Linked DNA regions of Variovorax paradoxus. The protein of the gene in region 2 interacts with the protein of the main gene of each other region in a pairwise test. Links are inferred from orthologs where the notes say so. Each region holds a gene or a part of one and is shown on either strand. Other genes may lie near its edges.

Evidence for each region.
Region 1: the proteins of glnL (region 2) and QHG62_RS09615 interact in binary tests that used the Escherichia coli proteins (3 or more experiments, as listed by UniProt). The link is inferred for Variovorax paradoxus from one-to-one orthologs.

What each region holds. Positions count from the first base shown.
Region 1 is NZ_CP123990.1:1,963,491-1,966,805, reverse strand. What follows is about bases 262-3,260. They hold QHG62_RS09615 (P-II family nitrogen regulator), read right to left. Parts: upstream 1,931-3,260; coding sequence 1,592-1,930; downstream 262-1,591. Other genes in these bases: QHG62_RS09610 (NAD+ synthase), read right to left, coding at 1,927-3,260; QHG62_RS09620 (TIGR00730 family Rossman fold protein), read left to right, coding at 973-1,563; QHG62_RS09625 (diacylglycerol kinase), read left to right, coding at 534-941; QHG62_RS09630 (RDD family protein), read left to right, coding at 262-537. In the rest of the region: more of QHG62_RS09630, read left to right, coding at 1-261; more of QHG62_RS09610, read right to left, coding at 3,261-3,315. UniProt on the Escherichia coli protein: P-II indirectly controls the transcription of the glutamine synthetase gene (glnA). P-II prevents NR-II-catalyzed conversion of NR-I to NR-I-phosphate, the transcriptional activator of GlnA. When P-II is uridylylated to P-II-UMP, these events are reversed.
Region 2 is NZ_CP123990.1:1,167,924-1,171,153, reverse strand. Bases 317-3,230 are described here. They hold glnL (nitrogen regulation protein NR(II)), read right to left. Parts: upstream 2,357-3,230; coding sequence 1,277-2,356; downstream 317-1,276. Other genes in these bases: glnA (type I glutamate--ammonia ligase), read right to left, coding at 3,028-3,230; QHG62_RS05660 (hypothetical protein), read right to left, coding at 2,372-2,884; ntrC (nitrogen regulation protein NR(I)), read right to left, coding at 317-1,253. In the rest of the region: more of ntrC, read right to left, coding at 1-316.

The DNA.
Region 1 (3,315 bases), 800 kb from region 2 along the record:
TCGAATTCCCCTTCCTCTCCCGCAGACTCTTCGAGCAGCGCTCCCCTTTCGATAGTGCCCGGCCTGCGGCGCCGCATGGCGTGCTGGCTCTATGAAGGCATGCTCCTGCTCGCGGTGGTGTTCGTGGCAGGCTGGCTGTTCAGCACGCTCGGCCAGATGCGAGACGCCATGGATTCCCGCCGGCACCTGCTCCAGGCCTTCCTCTTCGTGGTGTTCGGCGTCTATTTCGTCTGGTTCTGGGCTCGCGGCCAGACACTGGCCATGAAAACCTGGAACATCCGCATCGTCGACCTGCACGGCCGTCCCGTGAGCCAGCGCCGGGCCTTGGCGCGCTACCTGCTGAGCTGGATCTGGTTCCTGCCACCCCTGGTAGCCATCGCACCTTTCAAGCTTTCGGGAGGAGAATCGACGGTTCTGATCTTCGGATGGGTCGCCGTCTGGGCATTGCTGGCCCGCTTCCACCCCGAGCGCCAGTTCTGGCATGACGCCTGGGCCGGCACGCGGCTCATCACCTCCAAGCCAATGAGCCGCCGATGAGTGCCTTGCCCAAATTACCCGATCCCGCCGTCAATCCGCAAAAAGCCCGCAAGGGCTTCGAGCGCGTTTGGCACGCCACGCTCATCTCGCTGCACGGCCTTCGCGCGGGCTGGAGCGAACCGGCCTTCCGCCAGGAAGCCATCATCGCCATCGTGATGATTCCGACCGCCTTCTGGCTCGGCCGCGGCTGGGTCGAAGTCGCCCTGCTGGCCGGCAGCGCCATTCTGGTGATGATCGTCGAACTGCTCAACACGGCGGTCGAAGCCGCCATCGATCGCATCGGCCCCGAATGGCACGACCTTTCCAAGCGCGCCAAGGACATGGGCAGCGCCGCCGTGCTGCTGTCGCTCACCTTGTGCGGAGGCATCTGGCTCGCAGCCCTGTGGCAGCGCTTTGCGTCATGAAAGCGCCTGCCGCACGAGGCATGATTGCGGCATGAATCCTGAATTTTCGATCTGTGTGTATTGCGGCTCGCGTCCCGGCGAGCGCGTTGAGTTTTCCAAGGCCGCGGAAGCCGTCGGGCAATGGATTGGCCAGCATCGCGGCCAGCTGGTCTACGGCGGCGGGCGCACCGGCCTGATGGGCACCGTGGCCGAGGCCACCCGCAACGCCGGCGGCCGGGTGGTCGGCATCATTCCCAAGGCGCTGGTCGACCGCGAGCTGGCCAACACGCTTTGCGACGAACTCCACGTGGTCGACACCATGCATGAGCGCAAGGCCATGATGGGCGAGCGCGCCGATGCCTTCATCGCCCTTCCGGGCGGTATCGGCACCTTCGAGGAACTGTTCGAGATCTGGACCTGGCGCCAGCTCGGCTATCACGACAAGCCGACCGGCATCCTGAACACCGCCGGCTACTACGACGGCCTGCTGGGCTTCCTGGCGCACAGTGTGCGCGAAGGATTCATGGGCGAATGGCAGATGGAACTCATCCGCACGGGCACCGACCCCACTGAACTGCTCACCGCGTTGCGGGCCCAGGTGCCGCTGCATCCCCGCAGCGACCGCCTGGCTGAAAACCTGTAGCCGCAGCCCAACTGGCGCACGGCCCTTCTTACACGGCGTTTTCGTTCTCTTCGCCAGTTCGGATACGCACGATGCGCTCCACTTCGGTGACGAAGATCTTCCCGTCGCCGATCTTGCCGGTGCGGGCCGAATTGACGATGGCTTCGATGCAGCGTTCCACGTCGCCCTCGTTGACGACCACTTCGACCTTCATCTTCGGCAGAAAATCGACCACGTATTCCGCACCACGATAGAGCTCGGTGTGCCCCTTCTGGCGCCCGAAGCCCTTGACTTCGGTCACCGTGAGGCCTGTAACACCCACTTCGGCCAGCGCTTCGCGCACGTCCTCGAGCTTGAAGGGTTTGACGATGGCGGTGATCTGCTTCATGGTTTTTGCGCTCCGGCGGTTTCGTTGAATTTGCTGGTGATAGGGTAACGCCAATCTTTGCCGAAGCTGCGATGGGTGACCCGGATGCCCACTGGCGCCTGGCGCCGTTTGTATTCATTGATCTTGATGAGCCGCGCAACCCGCTCGACCACCGCGCGTTCGTATCCCGCCGCAATGATCTCGTCGATGCCCTCGTCGTCCTGCATGTAGCGTGCCAGGATGCCGTCGAGGATGTCGTACGGCGGCAGGCTGTCCTGGTCGGTCTGGTCGGGCCGCAGTTCGGCGCTGGGGGGCCGCGTGATGATCCGCTCGGGAATCGGCGACGCGCCGGTGCCGTACGGGTCATGGGCATTGCGCCACCGGGCCAGCGCAAACACGGTGGTCTTCAGCAGGTCCTTGATGACCGCGAAGCCGCCCGCCATGTCGCCGTACAGCGTGCAGTAGCCGGTGGCCATTTCGCTCTTGTTGCCGGTGGTGAGAACAATCGAGCCGAACTTGTTCGACAGCGCCATCAAGAGGGTGCCGCGAATGCGCGCCTGGATGTTTTCCTCGGCCGTGTCTTCAGGCAGGCCCCTGAACTCATCAGCGAGCGCGCCCTTGAACGACTCGAAGGTGTGCTTGATCGAAATTTCGTCATAGCGCACACCCATGCGGTTGGCCATCTCTCGCGCATCGATCCAGCTGATGTCCGCCGTGTACGGCGAAGGCATCATGACGGCGCGCACCTTGTCCTTGCCGAGCGCATCGACCGCAATGGCAAGCACCAGCGCTGAATCGATGCCGCCCGAGAGCCCCAGGATGGCGCCTGGAAAGCCGTTCTTGCCGATGTAGTCCCGCACGCCCAGTACCAGTGCATTCCACAACTGGGCCTCGGCATCGCGCGGCGGCGCTATTGCTCCCGGCTCGGCCACGAAGCCGATGCCTTCGCCGCCCTGCGACGGCCGCACCAGTTCCATGAAAACCAGTTGCTCCCTGAAGCTCTCCGCCTGCAGGGCCAGGGCGCCGTCGGAGTTCAGGGCGAACGACGCTCCGTCGAACACCACTTCGTCCTGTCCGCCGACCAAATGCGCGTAGACCAGCGGCAGGCCCACGGCGCGGGCGCGGTCGGCCATGCGCGCGACGCGTTCGCCTTCCTTGCCCACGTGGTACGGCGAGGCGTTGATGACTGCCAGCACCTCGGCGCCGGCCGCGCGGGCCAGTTCGGCCGGTTCGTCGAACCAGGCGTCCTCGCAGATGAGCAGGCCCACCGAGACCCCGCCGGCCTCGAACACGCAGGTGCCCTGCCCTGGCGTGAAATAGCGGCGCTCGTCGAAGACCTGGTAGTTGGGCAGTTCGCGCTTGGCGTAGGTCTCGAGAATGCGCCCTTCCGTGATCACGCTGGCGGC
Region 2 (3,230 bases):
GAGAGGAGCGTCGCGGGTTGCAGGGCGGTGGTCGTGGTTGCGGCAACGGCAGCTTCGCCAGCGTGGGCTTCCGCACCGGCGCCAGCGGCCATGACTTCGGGCGGCAGGTCCTTGGCTTCGATGAGCTGGGCTGGCGCCATCACGGTGAGCCAATGGCAGATGTTCTCGAGCTGGCGCACGTTGCCCGGGAAGCTGAAGGCGGCGAGCTTGGCCAATGCGGCATCGGAAATGCGCTTGGGCTCGACGCCGAGCTGACGTGCGCTCACCTGCAGAAAGTGCCGCGTGAGTGCGGGCACGTCTTCGCCGCGCTCGCGCAGCGCCGGCAGGCGCAGGCGAATCACGTTGAGACGGTGGAACAAGTCTTCGCGGAAGCCGCCGAGCTTGACGCGCTGCTCCAGGTCCTGGTGCGTGGCTGCGATCACGCGCACATTGGCCTTCACGGAGTTGTGGCCGCCCACGCGGTAGAAATGCCCGTCGCTCAGAACGCGCAAAAGGCGCGTCTGCAGGTCGAAAGGCATGTCGCCGATTTCGTCGAGAAAGAGCGTGCCGCCCTCGGCCTGCTCGAAGCGGCCGCGCCGCATGGTTTGCGCGCCGGTGAAGGCGCCGCGCTCATGGCCGAAGAGTTCACTCTCGAGCAGGTCCTTGGGAATGGCCGCGGTGTTGATGGCCACGAAGGGCCCGTTGGCGCGCGGCGAATGCTTGTGCAGCGCACGCGCCACCAGTTCCTTGCCCGAACCCGATTCGCCCGTGATGAGCACCGTGACGTTGCTCTGTGAAAGCCGGCCGATGGCGCGGAACACGTCCTGCATGGCAGGTGCCTGGCCCAGCATTTCGGGTGCGGCAACCATGCGCTCTTCGGCCACTTCCTCGCGCTGGCTTTCGTCGACGGCGCGGCGGATCAGCTCCACGGCGCGCGGCAGGTCGAAGGGCTTGGGCAGATATTCGAAGGCGCCGCCCTGGAACGCCGAAACGGCGCTGTCGAGGTCGGAGAACGCCGTCATGATGATGACGGGCAGGCCGGGGTGCTTGGCCTTGATCTTGTCGAGCAGGTCGAGCCCGGAGCCGCCGGGCATGCGGATGTCGCTCACCAGGACCTGCGGGCCCTGCTGTTCGTCGTCGGCGGCAAGTTCGAGGGCGGCCAGCACCTCGCGCGTGTTGGTGAAGCTGCGCGTGGGCAGGTCTTCGCGCAACAAGGCCTTCTCCAGCACGAAGCGGATCGATTGGTCGTCATCAACTATCCAGATCGGCTTCATGCATCTCCTTGTTGCCGTGGCTGCTAGGGCAGCGGAATCAATATCTTGAAATCGGTTCGGCCCGGGACACTGTCGCACTCGATCACGCCGTGATGCTGTTGCACAAAAGTTTGCGCGAGCGTCAATCCAAGCCCTGTCCCGCCTTCCCTGCCCGATACGAGCGGATAGAAGATGCGGTCCTTGATCGTGTCCGGCACACCCGGTCCGTTGTCGATGACATGCAATTCCAGTGCCAATCGATACCACTGCTTGTTGAATATCACTTGTCGGGCGATGCGCGTCTTGAAAGTGATCTGCGCGTCTCCCGCTGCGCGGCGCTCGGCAAGGGCCTGCGCCGCGTTGTGCACGATGTTGAGCGTGGCCTGGATGAGTTGTTCGCGGTCGCCCCGAAATTCGGGTATCGAGACGTCGAAGTCGCGCTCGATGTGCAGGTCGCGCGGGAACTCCGCAAGAATGACCGATCGCACGCGCTCGCACACTTCGTGGATGTTGACGTCGCCCACCACGTGCGGGCGCCGGTGAGGTGCCAGCAGCCGGTCGACCAGCGTTTGCAGCCGGTCGGCTTCATGGATGATGACTTGCGTGTACTCGATGAGATCGCGCGACTCGACCTCCATCTGCAGCAACTGCGCCGCGCCGCGAATACCGCCGAGCGGGTTCTTGATCTCGTGCGCAAGGTTGCGAATGAGCTCCTTGTTGGCCTGCGCCTGGTCGAGCAGGCGTTCTTCGCGGTCTTGCCGAACCTGCTGCTCGAGCGGCGACATCTCGATGATGAGCTCGCCCTGCTTGTCGCCCTGCGCAAGCGTGACCTGCACCGGCATCAGTTCATGGTTCACGCGGCGCAGGAAGGCCTCGTAGCGCAGCGTGGCAAAGTCGTTGCTGCGCGCGCCGTCGATGGCGGTGCGCAGCACGTGCGGTTCATGAAAGCACGCCCCGAACTGCGAACCTTCGAGCGTGCGGCGCGACGTGCCCAGCGCGTCTTCGAGCGCCGCATTGGCAAACAGCACCGAACCATTGGTGCTGACCACCGCAATCAGCGTGGAGAGCAGGTCGAAGGACTGAAAGCGCGGAGTGGCGCCGGCCGCCTTCTTCCCAAATGCCATTGATCGTCCTGTTGACTACTGCTGCCTGGCCGGCAGGCGGCCAAGTTCGCGGCGAATGCCCGCTATGTCGCTCTCGTTGCGCGCGAGTTCGGCTTTCATTTCGGCCACGCGGTCGAGGTACTTCTGGTAGTTGCGGCCTTCGCTGCCCTGCTTTTCGGGCTCGCCGTTGTTGTATTCCTTCTGGAGCTCCGCCTGGCGGGCTTCGGCCTTCTTGAGCTCGGCTTCGAGCACCGAACGGGCCTCGCCGTCGCGGGCGCGCTGGTCGACGCCTTCCACGCGGGGGCTGCCGGCCGGCGCACGTGCGGCCGAGGAACCACCGCCGCCACCCGAAGACTTGGGCGCCGGCATTCCGGAGCCCTGCACGACGGTGACGTTGCCCCCTTCCATGACCTTGCAGCCTTTTTGCTGGGCAATCGTCGAGTTGTTGGTGTATTCATTGCCGCAACGCCACACGCGCTCCTGCGACGAGGCAGGCAGGGCGAGGGCCAACAATGAACCAGCCAGAAAAATGAGGGAAGCAGTCTTCATGTGAATCGGTGGATGCCGCGACAAAGGCGCATTTTCCTGCAATTCGACTCCATCGGTGACAAGATGTTCCGCGTCAATGAAAAAGGACGGCCGAAGCCGTCCTTTCTGTCTTACTTACCCGTCAGGGGCTTGCGCCCGCCGATTTAGAGCGAGTAGTACATGTCGAACTCGACCGGATGGGTCGCCATGCGGAAGCGCGTGACTTCCTGCATCTTCAGTTCGATGTACGCATCGATGTACGCGTCGGTGAACACGCCGCCCTTGGTCAGGAACGCACGGTCCTTGTCGAGGTATTCCAGAGCCTGGTCGAGGCTGTGGCACACGGTCGGGATCAGCGCGTCTTCTT